3 regions of the Pseudomonas parafulva genome follow, and region 1 is predicted to be linked to each of the others. Evidence: riboswitches for the same ligand, from Rfam matches in the RefSeq annotation. Region 1 holds a riboswitch; each other region holds the start of a gene.

Region 1 (4,682 bases):
GGTCTACCTGATAGCCGCGAGCAGGCTGGATGCCGACGAAGGTCATCCCCATGCGCACCCCTGCCACCATCAAACGGCCCTGGCGGAACATCGGGTCCTGCTCCGGTGGCCCCCAGCGCTCCAGTACCGCCTGGCGGTTGGCGTCCGGCAGGCGGTCGAATGCCGCCTGGTAATCGACCAGGCTCATGCTCTGGGCACAGGGCCGCTGGTCGATCTGGTCGAGGTCGTTGGTCACACCGCCCAGCAATTGATGGATCAACTGGGTACCGCTCTCGGGCAGCTCGCTGACCGGATAGCCTTCAGTGCGCAGCGCACGCAAGATATTGAGCGCCGCAGCCGGCGTGTCCAGGCCCACGCCATTGCCGATGCGCCCATCGCGCGTGGGGTAGTTTGCCAGGATCAACGCCACGCGCTTGTGCGCATTGGGCTGGCGCGCCAGGGTCACCCAGCGCCGTGCCAGCTCGGCCACAAAATCCATGCGCTCGGGGTGGGCGCGGTAGCACACCACATCCGATTGGCTGCGTTCGCTGTGCCAGGCCATGTCCTTGAAGCTGACCGGCCGGGTGATGATGCGGCCGTCCAGTTCCGGTAGCACGATGTGCATGGCCAGGTCACGTGCGCCGAGGCCCTGCTCGCTGGCCTCCCAACCCGGTTGGTTGTCCTGCGCGCAAATGGCCTGCAACACGGGTATGTCTCGTCTTAGGGGGCGCAGGTTAGGACGCTCCGGGCTGGACAGGGCGAAACCCGTGGTGTTGAGCACAACCTCGGCGCCGACCATGTCGAGCCATGCTTCGACCTGTTCCAGGCAGGCGCTTTCCTTCAGGCTGGCCACCGCAATCGGCAACGGGTTCAAACCTGCTGCCTGCAGGCGCTGGCAGAACACATCGATGAAAGCCGTGTTCGCTGCTTGCAGGTGCGAGCGATAGAACAGTATCGGCGCCACCGGATGATCGGCATGCCAGTGCGGGTACCAGTCCTCCAGCGCCCCACTGCCCACCTGAGGGTGGTAAACCGTCGTGCGAAGCAACGCCCGCGGCTCGGCCCAGGGATAGTCACGGTCCAGCCACTGACTGGCAAGGTAGTAGAACAGATTGAGTGCGTTGGCCTTGCCACCCTGGCGAAGGTAGTGCCACAACTGCTCGGCTTGCGCCCCCTGCACGGACCCAAGCCCGGTCAGTTCCGGGTCGGGACGGTCGTCGCCGGGCACCAGAATCACGTGCACGCCGCGCTCGGCGAGCGTAACCAACTGTTCCACACCGTAGCGCCAGTACCCCACGCCGCCGTGCAGCGACACCAGGATGACCTTGGCGTGCTGCAAGACCTGATCGACATAAAGGTCGACCGAAGCGTGGTTCTGCACCTGCATGGGGTTGGCCAGGCGCAAGCTGGGATAGTCGCCGGGCAGCTGCTCGGCGCTGTCGGCGAGCAAGGCCAGGTGCGAATCCCCGCTGCAGAGGATGACCAGTTCGGCTGGCGTCTGGCCGAGGTCGGCAATGCTGTCGTCGGGCACGAAGCCGCCGGGCTGGGTCCGCAGCAGGTGCATGGGTCAGGCGCCCAGAGCGTGGCGCAGACGCGCTTCGAGCTGGGCGGGGTCAAGGTCCTGACCGATCAGCACCAGGCGCGTGACGCGCGGCTCTTCGGCGCGCCAGGCGCGGTCGAAGTGCTTGTCGAAGCGCGTACCTACCCCCTGGATGAGCAAGCGCATCGGCTTGCCAGCGATGGCGGCGAAGCCTTTGACGCGCAGGATGCCGTACTCGACCACCAGTTGGTTGAGCGCCTCGATCAGCACCCGCTCATCGGATTCGGGGAGGTCGATGGAGATGGAATCGAAGGCATCATGGTCATGGTCGTCATGGTCATCGCCGTCGTGATGGGCATCGTGGTGGGTCGGGCGGGCGTCGATGTGCTGCTCGGACTCGGCGCCCAGGCCCAGCAACACCTCCAGCGGCAACTTGCCACTGCTGGCTTCGATGACTTTGACAGCCGCTGGCAGCTCTTCGGCGACCTCGGCACGCACCTTGGCCAGGCCATCGGCATCGATCAGGTCGGCTTTGTTCAACACAACCAGGTCGGCGCTGGCCAGTTGGTCAGCGAACAGCTCGTGCAGGGGGGACTCGTGGTCCAGGTTCGGGTCCAGCTTGCGCTGGGCGTCGACCTGGTCCGGGTAGGCGGCGAAAGTGCCTGCGGCAACGGCGGGGCTGTCGACCACGGTGATCACCGCATCGACGGTGCAGGCGGTGCGGATCTCAGGCCATTGGAAGGCTTGTACCAGCGGCTTGGGCAACGCCAGGCCGCTGGTTTCGATCAGGATATGGTCCAGGTCGCCGCGGCGCGCCACCAGTTCGCGCATCACCGGGAAGAACTCTTCCTGGACGGTGCAGCACAGGCAACCGTTGGCCAGTTCGTACACCCGGCCATTGGCCTCTTCCTCGGTGCAGCCGATGCTGCACTGCTTGAGGATGTCGCCATCAATGCCCAGCTCGCCGAATTCGTTGACGATCACGGCGATGCGCCGACCCTGTGCGTTGTCGAGCATGTGGCGCAACAGGGTAGTCTTGCCCGAGCCCAGGAAGCCGGTGACGATGGTAACGGGGAGCTTGGCCAGTGTTTTCATGTTGCAGTGCCCTTGGCAGAATGGCGCGGGCATGCAGGACGAGCGCCGCCGACCAGACAGGCCAGGCATGTTCGCCACCGGATCACCCCGCCCGGTTTAAAGTCGAAAACGTTGCGAGGCAGGTCTCCTGGCTTGCACCTGCGCCAGGCACGGTCATCAGGACCGGGCTTGGGGGAAGACGCCTTCCCGCGCTTGGCGCAGTGGCAGTGTCGACCCATCAATGGTGCCTACAGTTGCGGGGGCAGCCGCGGCTTGAACCGCGTTCCCGTCTTAGCTCCGGCCTGGCCGGAGAACCTCGAACGGCCAAGGCTACGCAGTGGCTGTCGGGTGGTCAACCGTTGTCGAGGCTGTGGGGACCCGCACTGCTGCCAGACGGCGACCTTCGTCCCGCCCTCGCCCTCGCCACCCACGAATAAAGTGCAAGGCAGTACCCTTTCTCTTCATCGCCTGCCCGCTTTACGCGCTGACCATCCTCCTCTACCCTTCCCACTTCCCCTTCATGAGGTATTCGTCCAATGCGCCATTGATGCCGCCGTCTGCTTGACGGCCAGTCTTCACTTTCCGGTCGCCACCGGAAATGTCGCGGCATTTGTGGAGTTGCACATGACGACTACGTCTATCCTGACGCTGGACAGCGTCACCCTGGTCTTGCCAGATGGCAGGCCACTGTTCACCGATCTCACCCAGACCTTCGACACTACCCGGACCGGCCTGGTAGGCCGCAACGGCGTGGGCAAGACCCTGCTTGGCCAACTGCTCGCTGGCCGGCGTTCACCCAGCAGCGGCACGTGCCAGCGCTTGGGCCGTGTCCATCTTGTCGATCAACAGGTGATCGACACCAGCAAGACCGTGGCCGATCTGGCCCAGATGGGGCCCTTGATCGCAGCGCTCGAACGGATCGCACTCGGCAGCGTGGAGGCGGCTGACTTCGACACCGTCGGCGAGCGCTGGGATGCGCCCGAGCGCCTGCGCGCCCAGCTGCACCGCCATGGCCTGGGCCACCTGGACCTGCAACGCCCTGTCCATACCCTGAGCGGCGGGCAGGCCATGGGCGTGGCGCTGATTGGCGCCTGGTTGAGCGAGGCCGACTTTCTCATACTCGATGAACCTACCAACCACCTGGACGACCACGGTCGCACGCAGTGGCTGGCGATGATGCAAACCTGGAACCGCGGCTTGCTCGTGATAAGCCATGACCGTTCTCTACTCGAGCACATGGACTGTATCCTCGAACTGTCAAGCCTGGGCCTGAAAGCCTATGGCGGCAACTTCAGCCACTATCAGGCACGAAAGCGCTGCGAGACCACGCAAGCTGTGCAGCAGTTGGCACACCTCAAGCGCTCCCAGCAGCAGCAAGCCAGAGCCCAGCTACAGCAACGCCAGGCACTGGACAAAGCCCAGGCCCGGGCGGGGCGCAAGGCCAAGGGCGTGAACCAAGCCAAGATCCTGCTCGATCACCAGCAGCAAGGCGGCCAGGCGACGCTTGGCAAGCAGCGCCGACGCCATCGGGCGGCCGGGCAACAGCTGATCGACAGGGTGCGGGACGCTGCGCAAGCGGTCGAAAGAGCCTGCGAAATTACCGTGCACACGCCAACGCTTGAGCCCAATGTCCAGCGGCAGGTGGTACTGCTGCAAGCCTTGCGCCTGCCGCATGGCACACAAGTACCCATCGACCTCAGCCTGCGCCAGGGCCAACGTTGTGCCCTGACGGGCGTCAATGGCAGCGGCAAGAGCACACTGCTGAAAATGATCGCCGGCCAGTTGCCAGCGCCTGCAGGCCACCTCAAGGTCACAGACCAAACGGCGCTGCTCGACCAGCACTGCAGCGTGTTGTCGGCCGACGTAAGCGCGCTGGAACACGTACAACAGGCCAACCCGGCACTGGATCAGAGCCATGTACGCATGCTGCTGGCTCAGCTGGGCCTGGACGCTGCACGTGTCGCGCTGCCCAGCAGCCTACTCAGTGGAGGCGAGCGCATGAAGGCGGCTCTGGCGGGGATCCTGTACCGCAGGCGACCGGTGGAACTGCTGCTACTGGACGAACCTGGCAACCACCTCGACCTGCCAT
Region 2 (4,682 bases), 1.2 Mb from region 1:
CTGCCAGCGCCTTGGGATCGAACAGCGATACCCAGCCCATGCCCAGCCCTTCGGCACGGGCGGCCAGCCAGAGGTTCTGGATGGCGCAGGCGAGCGAGGCCAAGTCCATCTCAGGCAGCGTGCGGCGCCCGAAAATGTGGGGCTCACGGTTGTCCATCAAGGCGGCGACCCACAGTTCGGCGCAATCGTTGATGCCCTCTACCTTGAGCTTCATGAATTCGTCCGAGCGCTCGCCCAGCGCCTGTGCAGTCAACGCCCGCTCGGCCTCCACCAGTGCCTGGATGCGCCCACGCAAGGCCCGCTCGGTGATGCGGATGAACCGCCATGGCTGCATCAAGCCCACGCTCGGTGCCTGGTGGGCTGCGCTGAGTAACCGTGTCATGACCTGCGGCGCCACCTCGCCTTGAACGAAATGGCGCATGTCGCGCCGCTCGCCGATGGCGCGATAGACCGCGGCACGCTCCTGGTCGCTGAACGCATGCTCGCTCATGGGCAAAGCAGCGCTGCGGCCGCCTCCGGGTTGGAGGGGAAGTAGAAGTGCACGTAGGACGCGGTCAAGCGGCCCAGCCGATACACGGCTTCGTTGCCGCGCCCGCCGTTGGGGCTCAACCCACGTGCCAGCGGCTTGAGCGCAGTGCTGGTCAGGGAGTGGTGGTAGGTATGGCCGCGCAGTGTGCCCTCGGGCAGCTCGACCGCTTGCAGGGCCAGGGCCGCCAGGCGCTTTTGCATGGTCGCTTCACCTGGCAGCAACCCGAGCAACTCGACCCTGTCCCCGGCCACGTCGGTCAGCGCGTCGAGCAGATACAGCATGCCGCCGCATTCGGCCAGCAGTGGCTTGCCTTGGGCGTGATGGGCGCGGATGGCCTGGCACATTGAGGTATTGCGCGCCAGGGCATGGTGGTGCAACTCGGGGTAACCGCCGGGCAGGTACAGGCTGTCCACTTCGGGCAGCTGCGCATCATGCAGGGGGGAGAAAAACTGCACCTGTGCGCCTAGACGGCGCAACAGGTCCAGGTTGGCGCCATAGAGAAAGGCAAAGGCTTCGTCGCGGGCTACACCGATACGTACACCCGCCAAGGTAGCCTGGGCGGATAGCGGATCGGCCGGCTCGAAGGTGACGGCCGGTGGCAACGCGGCATCGCAGCTGGCGCCCAATGCTTGGGCAGCAGCGTCCAGACGTGCGTCCAGGTCGTTCAACTCGCTGGCCTGCACCAACCCCAGGTGACGGCTGGGCAGTTCGATGCCGCGCTCGCGGGACAAGCCGCCATACCAACGCAGGCCCTCCGTCAGGCTGCCTTCGAGCAGTTGCGCATGACGCAGGCTGCCCACCCGGTTGGCCAACACTCCGGCAAACGGCAGGTCCGGCTGATAACGCGCCAGGCCCAGGGCCAGCGCGCCAAAGGTCTGGGCCATGGCCGTACCATCAATCACCGCCAGCACCGGCACACCGAAGTGACGCGCCAGGTCGGCACTCGAAGGGGTGCCGTCGAACAGCCCCATCACCCCTTCGATGAGGATCAGGTCGGCTTCACCTGCCGCCTCCCAGAGCAGCCGGCGGCTCTCCTCGGCACCGATCATCCACAGGTCGAGCTGGCGAACGGGTGCACCGCTGGCACGTTCGAGAATCATGGGGTCAAGAAAGTCAGGCCCGCATTTGAACACCCGCACCTTGCGGCCCAGATTCCGGTGCAGGCGCGCCAGCGCGGCAGTGACCGTGGTCTTGCCTTGGCCAGAGGCCGGTGCGGCAATCAGAACGGCGGGGCAATGGCGGGCCTGGCTCACAGCTCGACGCCCTTCTGGGCACGGATACCGGCCTGGAACGCGTGCTTGAGCATACCCATTTCGGTCACGGTGTCGGCCAGCTCGACCATTTCAGGCTTGGCCGCGCGACCGGTGACGATGACGTGCTGCATGGGAGGGCGGGCCTGGATGTCCGACAGCACCTGGTCCAGATCAAGGTAGCCGTGCTTGAGCGCGATGTTGAGCTCGTCGAGCACCACGAACTGCACCGCAGGATCCTGCAGCAGTTGCCGGGAGACGGCCCACGCCGCTTCTGCCGCCGCAATGTCACGCTGGCGGTCCTGCGTCTCCCACGTGAAGCCCTCGCCCATCACGTGGTAGCGCACCTGTTCGGGAAAGCGCCTGAAGAACAGCTCTTCGCCGGTGCTGTTGCGGCCCTTGATGAACTGCACCACGCCGCACTGCATGCCGTGGCCCAGGGCCCGGGCCAGCATGCCGAAGGCCGAGCTGCTCTTGCCCTTGCCATTGCCGGTGAGCACCAGCAGCAGGCCGCATTCGTTAGGGGAGTTGGCAATGCGCTCGTCAATGACCGCTTTCTTGCGCTGCATCCGTGCCAGATGGCGTTCGTCGCGCTCGGTGGCGTCGCTCATGGGAAGTTCTCCGCTGGCTGACACCACGATCGAGCGCCGTGTCAGGGAATGGGCAGGCAAACGGAGCGCGCGCAGGGGCATTGGCCAAAGCCAGAGTGCACCGCGCATCACCCTCCGTGATGCCGTTGGCAGTATCAGGCCGGTCTCCGGGCTCATGAGCGGGCCACTGGCCCTGACCTGCGCGCCTTCCCGGGGATCGTACCCAGTGGCCCTGCGCGGCCGTCTCTCACCTACCGTTGCGGGGGCAGCGCCGGAATCGCACCCTGCGGGCGCTCACCGACTTCCCAGTTTCACCCTGGCCAGACGTGGCTGGCGGGGCACCTGAAACACGCGCGAAGGTTAGAGGGTTGCACCCGGAGCGTCAATCGACGCGGCTCGCCTGGCGGCACAGCAGCGATCGCCGAGCCGCCGATGCAGCCCCTGCCGCCTGTGCGAATGAACCCGCGGCATTCCCTACCCTCTGAATCAATAGAACCTGCCGAGGACGCCGACCATGAACCGCGTGGCACTGCCTGTTGTACTTGTTGTAAGCCTGGGTTTGAGTGGCTGCGGCGAAAGGGCGCGTTATACGGTGGCCGACGGCAGCGGCCCCACACCGCAGCTGCCCTCCCCTGCCAAAACCCTGCTACCCACCGTGAACATCGCGCCAGCCGTCGGCTGGCCCGCCGGACGCATGCCCCAGGCTGCACCCGGGTTGCAGGTGTCGCGCTTTGCCGGTGACCTCGACCATCCGCGCTGGCTCTATGTGCTGCCCAATGGCGACGTGCTGGTGGCAGAAACCAACGCACCTGCCAAACCCGAAGACGCCAAGGGTATCCGCGGATGGGCCATGAAGCGGGTCATGGCACGCGCGGGGGCCGCCGTGCCCAGCCCTGATCACATTACCCTGTTGCGCGACGCGGACCAGGACGGCGTTGCGGAAATCCGCCATACCTTTGCCGACGGGCTGAACTCACCCTTTGGCATGGCGCTGGTAGGCACCGATTTTTACGTGGCCGATACGGATAAACTGCTGCGTTTTCACTACCAGCCCGGTGCACGCCAAGTAACCGGTCCGGCAGAGGTGGTCACCTCACTGCCAGCCGGCCCGTTGAATCACCACTGGACCAAGAATGTCATCGCAAGCCCCGATGGACGGCGCCTCTATGTCACCGTGGGCTCGAACAGCAACGTGGGTGAAAACGGCCTCGATCAGGAGCAGGGGCGCGCCGCGATCTGGGAGATCGACCCCAGCACCGGAAAGCACCGCCTGTTCGCCACCGGCCTGCGCAACCCCAACGGGCTTGCCTGGGAGCCTCACAGTGGCGCGCTCTGGACCGCAGTCAACGAACGTGACGAAATCGGCAGCGACCTGGTACCGGATTACATCACTTCGGTACAAGCAGGTGGATTCTATGGTTGGCCCTATAGCTACTATGGCCAGCACGTGGATGAGCGCGTGCAGCCCCAGGACCCTGCCAAGGTCGCCCAGGCACAGGTACCCGACTACGCCGTGGGGCCGCATACCGCTTCACTGGGGTTGGCCTTCGCCGGGCCGGGTGTGTTGCCGGCGCGTTTTGGGGCAGGTGCATTGATTGGCCAGCATGGGTCCTGGAACCGCAAGCCCCACAGCGGCTACAAGGTGATATTCGTACCCTTCGACGCCTCGGGAAAGCCGTCGGGCAAGCCCATGGACGTGCTCGATGGGTTCCTGAATGAAAGCGGCCAAGCCATGGGCCGCCCCGTGGGGGTTGCCCTGGATGGCCACGGGGCCGTGCTGGTAGCTGACGATGTGGGCAATACCATCTGGCGCGTCAGCAAAGCTCGGTGATCGGGCTCAGGGGTTCTGGGCCAGGTGCCCTTGTGGGATGACCCGCTTGGCCTGCAGGTAGGCCTTGGCCCAGTAGCTGTTTGACAGATAGTCCAACCGCACCGTACCGCCGGTGCGGGGCGCATGCACGAAGCGCCCGTCCCCTACATAAATACCAGCATGGCTTACCTGCGAACCGCCACTGGTCGCGAAGAACACCAGGTCACCGGACTGCAAGGACTTCACATCCACAGTAGGCGCACGCATGCCGATCATCTCCCGCGTGGAGCGCGGCAGGCTGATGCCGGCGGCATCGCGGTAGACGTACTTGATCAGACCACTGCAGTCGAAACCCGAATCGGGCGTATTGCCGCCCCAGCGGTAGGGCGTGCCAACCAGACCAATGGCGCGAATCAGTACGTCATCGGCAGTGGGCGAGAAGCTGGGTTGGCTATAGGTAACCTGAGGCTGCACGACCCGTGTAGGGGCAGGTGCCTGGGGTT
Region 3 (4,682 bases), 110 kb from region 1:
AGGGCCGATTCGGCGAATGGCGTGTCGCCCAGTACTCGGCCCACCAGAATCAACGCGGTGCGGCGATAACCTTTGACAGTGGCGCGCTCGACGATGTCGTCCAGTGTGCCTCGCACCCAATTCTGGTCCGGCCAAGTGGCGCGGTAGACCACGGCAACGGGGCAGTCGCCACCGTAGTGAGGCAGTAGCTGTTCGACGATGCGTGCCAGGTGCTTGACCCCCAGGTGAATGGCTAGCGTCGTGCCATGGCGCGCAAGCGCCTCCAGCTGCTCGCCGGCTGGCATGGGCGAGCTGTCTGCGAAGCGGGTCAGGATCACGCTCTGGGCGACGTCGGGCAAGGTCAGTTCGCATCCCAGTAACGCGGCGCTGGCAGCCACGGCGGTGACGCCTGGCACAATCTGATAGTCGATGCCAAGACGCTGCAGATGGCGGATCTGTTCACCGATGGCGCCATAAAGGCTCGGATCACCGCTGTGCACACGCGCGACATCCTTGCCCTGCGCATGGGCGCACTCGATGGCATCGATGATCTGCTCGAGGTGCAGCTCTGCGCTGTTGATCAGGGTATCGGCGCAGTGGCCTTCCAGAACGGCAAGGGGGACCAGAGAGCCGGCATAGATGATGACAGGGCAGGTGCGAATCAGGCGCTGCCCCTTGACCGTGATCAGCTCGGGGTCGCCGGGGCCGGCGCCGATGAAGTAAACCGTCATGGTATTCCTGAATGATTGACAAGGGTGAGCGGGATCAGTGAGCGATGGCCAGGGTCGCAGGGCCCAGCGTTCGACGCGTGACCAGCAGTTGCGGGTCGCCATTGTACTGGTCAGCCATGGCCAGCGCTGCACTCTCTGCCACGCCCCAGCACCCGCTGTGCGCATAGGCGACGGCTGAGCGATGGCTCAGATGCGTTTCGAAGCGATTCAAGTGCGGTGCAGGGTAGAACACCAAGGGCAGCGCCAGGTGGCTGGCCAGTGCATGCAGCCCTGGCTCGTGCGCCTTGAGATCGATGCTGGCGATACCGTGAAGGTGCGCAGGGTCCAGGCCTCGCTGGGCGAGGCCTTGTTCGAGCAAGGTCAACAAGCTGTCCATCGGGCAACCCCTGCGGCAGCCAAACCCTACGTAGAACGGCTTCACTCTGGTCGGCTGAAGCGGCGATACAGCGCTGCGCTGATCAGGCCAAGGGCAAGCCAGAATGCTGCATTGGTGAGCCAGGACGCCAGCTGGAACTGAGTCTCCAGCGCCGCTGGAGCCAAACTCTGGTGCACTTCAGGCTGAGGAGCACCCATCACGTGCGGCAGCAGCAGGACAATGACGCCCACCCCCTTCAAGGCCCAGTGGCGGGCAAATACCAGCAGTGCCAGGCCCACGGCCGTGGCACCCGCGGCGCCAGCCCACCAGACCTGGCGTTGCGCCAAGTCCGCCGCAGCGGTGCCCGGCAGCTCCGGCGGCAGCCCGAGCGTGGGCGCCAGGCAGAACACGGCGAAACCGGCCAGGCCCCAGGCAGCACCACTGGCCGTGGTGCGCGGTTGGCGCAGGCTGTACAAGCCAGCCAGTATCAAAGCGAACCCCACCGCCACGACCAGGTTGCCGCCGGTGGTCGAGAGCGTGCGCTGCCAACCCTCTTCGGGTGACCAGGCCTCGTCACTGTGCTCATGGGCAGCCTCGGTATCTTGGGCATGGGCATGGGCATGTGCCGGGGCCGATGCCTCGTATGTCTCCGCTTCCAGGATCAGCGGGCTGACCCACAAACTTTGCAGCACGGTCAGCAGCAGTGCCGCCAGCAGTCCGCTGAAGCCCGCCGTACGGGCAATGTGCGTGATCATGGGTGGCACTCAGTGGCAGGGGAAGGCGGCGCTGTGACGGGTGTCATGCGCAGCGTTGTGAACAGCTTCGATGTGCGAGAAGCCGGCAAAGTAGACCAGGCACAAGCCCAGCAGGCTGGCGCTCACAGCGACGACAATGCGTTGGCTGAGAGATACGGGGGCAACGATACTGGTAACGTGCGGACGGGTTGTGACGGGCATTGGCGCCTTCCTCTGCGTGTTGGGGACGGGCAGGCGCGGCAGCTGCAGGCGATACCTGCAGGAATGCGACAGCGCCCGCCCACCGCGGGGTGTTGATGGACGCCAGGCCGGTCTCCGGGCTTGCGAGGAGGAGTGTATCTCCTGGGCAGCGTCACCTTCCCATGCCGAATCTCCTGGCACAGTGGTAAAGACGCCTCACTCGCTTACCGTTGCGGGGGCAGCACCGGAATAGTCAAAGCCTGCCTGACAGGCCTGCGACGCACCGATTTCCCGTTTCACCCTCTTGGGGCACCTGACGCAATGCGATAGAGAAGCACGAGCGCTGCGCTGCGTCAAATGCACAGGCGAGGCGGGTAAGCGCTCGATCATTGCTGAGCGAAGGCGATTAGCCGCTCGCCATCGAGCCGATACCGTAGCCACTCGTTCTGCGGTTGCGCCCCTAGTGCGTCATAAAACCCAATGGCCGGCTCGTTCCAATCCAGCACACTCCATTCCAGACGGCCGCAGCCTTGGGCAACCGCCTGCTTGGCAATGTGCCTGAGCAACTGACGTCCGGCGCCATCGCCACGGTCGTTTGGGGTGATGTAGAGGTCTTCCAGGTAGATGCCATTGCGCCCAAGCCAGGTCGAGTAACTGTAGAAGTAAATGGCAAAACCAATCGCACGGCCCTCACGTTCGGCCATCAGGCAATGAACGGTGCTGCCTGCGTCGAACAGGCTGCGCTCGATGTCCTGGGGAGTGGCCAGCACTTCGTCGCGGGCGCGCTCGTACTCGGCCAATTCGGTAATGAAATCCAGAATCTGTTGGGCGTCAGTGCGTAGGGCAGGGCGAATTACAAGACTCATCGAACGCTTATCCTTTATCGGCTGCGAGTGGTACAGCTATGTGTATCTGCAAAATTCTCTGTATCTGTACTGCAAGGGTGAAGCGTGCACTGGGCTAGTGTGAACCCTTTCCTGAACCCAGTGGAATACCCGTCATGCTCGCCTCGCTCGACCTGCTGATCGCCTTCGTCCTGTTCGCATTCGTTTCTTCCATCACTCCTGGGCCCAACAACACCATGCTATTGGCTTCGGGCGTGAATTTCGGTGTGCGCCGCTCGGTGCCACATGCGCTGGGCGTCAGCGTAGGGTTCATGGTCATGGTGCTTGCCGTCGGCCTGGGCCTGGGAGAGGTGTTCAAGGCCTGGCCTGCGCTCTACACCGTACTGCGCTATGCCGGAGCGGGCTATCTGCTTTACCTGGCTTGGAAAATCGCCACCTCAGGGCCGGTTGGCACCGCTTCTGCGGCAGAGCCCAAGCCTATTGGCTTCTGGGCTGCGGCTGCTTTCCAATGGGTCAACCCGAAGGCCTGGGTCATGGCCATCGGCGCAATAACCACCTATACCCCGGCGCAAGGCTACGTCGCGAACGTGGTGGTCATCTCCGCCTTGTTCGCTTTGGTGAACCTGCCCAGCGTGGGGGTATGGGTCATGTTCGGCAGTGCGCTGCGCGGTCTGCTGCAGAACCCGCGCTGGCTGATGCTGTTCAATGTCCTGATGGCTGCACTGCTGGTCATTTCTCTCTACCCGCTGCTGTTTGTAGAATCGGCGTTTCACCCTTGATGCAGAAGGCAGCGCCCATCATGCAACTGACACCGTGGTCCCACGACTGTAGCGAAGGGTTCACCCTGCGCGGCTGGCGCAGCGAGCCTACAGGGCGACCCCTGCTGCACGTTCTGCACGGCAACGGGTTCTGCTCGCTGGCCTATCAACCGTTGCTGATGCACCTGGGGCTGCACTTCGATCTTTGGCTCAGCGACGTCCAGGGGCATGGGGACAGTGACCACGGCGGCCCATTCCGTGGCTGGAACCGCACGGCCGCGCTGGCCGCCGAAGCCTTCAGCGCACACGTGGCTGAGTATGGCAACGTACCCCGGCTTGCCATCGGTCATAGCTTCGGTGGAGTGCTCACCGGGTTGCTGCTGGCCAATGAGCAGCAGCTGTTCGAGCGCGCGGTGCTACTCGACCCGGTGATCTTCAGCCGGCGCATGCTGTTTTCGATGAAGCTGGCCGCCTGCTTCGGGTTGAATCGGCACCATGCGCTGGCGCGCAAAACGGCCGGCAGGCGCAGCACCTGGCCGGACCGCCCCTCAGCCATGACTTCCTTGCAAGGGCGGGGCATTTTCAAAGGCTGGACCGACGCGGCATTGCAGGCCTACGTGGCGCACGCGATCGCCGAAGGCGAAGGGGGTGTAATACTCAAGTGCCGTCCAAGCCGCGAAGTGGACATTTTCAGTAGCTATCCGTCCCACCTGTGGTCGAGCCTGGCGCGTATCAGCGTGCCGACGCGTGTGGTGTACGGCAGCCAGACCTACCCTTATGTACAGGCCTCGGCGATACGGCTGGCAGCGCTCAACCCTCATGTCAGTGCGCAGCAGGTCGCTGGCGGACACTGTTTCATGCAGGAAAATCCTGAGGCTGCGGCGCAGGAGGTGCTGGCTTTCCTCCGATCCAGCGTCCTACCCATAGAACACGCTGGGCCGTTCCAGGTAGCTAGCCCGTGAGTCGATGCAACGTTATCGTGGCACCCGCACGTTGAGGAGCGCACGATGAAGACAATTTTGAATACTCATTCCAACCCTGCCGGGCACTGGGTCGGCGATGGCTTTCCGGTCCGCAGC

What was found. A riboswitch is a leader RNA that binds a small molecule or an ion and turns the genes downstream of it on or off. The one in region 1 is predicted to bind cobalamin.
Region 2: another riboswitch for cobalamin. It lies ahead of cobO (cob(I)yrinic acid a,c-diamide adenosyltransferase); the one in region 1 lies ahead of cobW (cobalamin biosynthesis protein CobW).
Region 3: another riboswitch for cobalamin. It lies ahead of B2J77_RS10590 (CbtB domain-containing protein); the one in region 1 lies ahead of cobW (cobalamin biosynthesis protein CobW).

What each region holds. Positions count from the first base shown of each region.
Region 1 covers NZ_CP019952.1:2,226,810-2,231,491, reverse strand. Annotated here, with positions in the region: gene cobN (cobaltochelatase subunit CobN) at 1-1,543, opposite strand, end outside; gene cobW (cobalamin biosynthesis protein CobW) at 1,547-2,614, opposite strand; cobalamin riboswitch at 2,714-2,927, opposite strand; gene B2J77_RS10060 (ATP-binding cassette domain-containing protein) at 3,218-4,682, shown strand, end outside.
Region 2 covers NZ_CP019952.1:3,435,945-3,440,626, forward strand. Annotated here, with positions in the region: gene bluB (5,6-dimethylbenzimidazole synthase) at 1-496, opposite strand, end outside; gene B2J77_RS15415 (cobyrinate a,c-diamide synthase) at 487-1,782, opposite strand; gene cobO (cob(I)yrinic acid a,c-diamide adenosyltransferase) at 1,779-2,390, opposite strand; cobalamin riboswitch at 2,510-2,730, opposite strand; gene B2J77_RS15425 (PQQ-dependent sugar dehydrogenase) at 2,884-4,200, shown strand; gene B2J77_RS15430 (C40 family peptidase) at 4,207-4,682, opposite strand, start outside.
Region 3 covers NZ_CP019952.1:2,337,422-2,342,103, forward strand. Annotated here, with positions in the region: gene cobM (precorrin-4 C(11)-methyltransferase) at 1-710, opposite strand, end outside; gene B2J77_RS10580 (cobalamin biosynthesis protein) at 745-1,131, opposite strand; gene B2J77_RS10585 (CbtA family protein) at 1,128-1,820, opposite strand; gene B2J77_RS10590 (CbtB domain-containing protein) at 1,830-2,021, opposite strand; cobalamin riboswitch at 2,109-2,332, opposite strand; gene B2J77_RS10595 (GNAT family N-acetyltransferase) at 2,387-2,866, opposite strand; gene B2J77_RS10600 (LysE family translocator) at 3,001-3,624, shown strand; gene B2J77_RS10605 (alpha/beta fold hydrolase) at 3,645-4,565, shown strand; gene B2J77_RS10610 (pirin family protein) at 4,611-4,682, shown strand, end outside.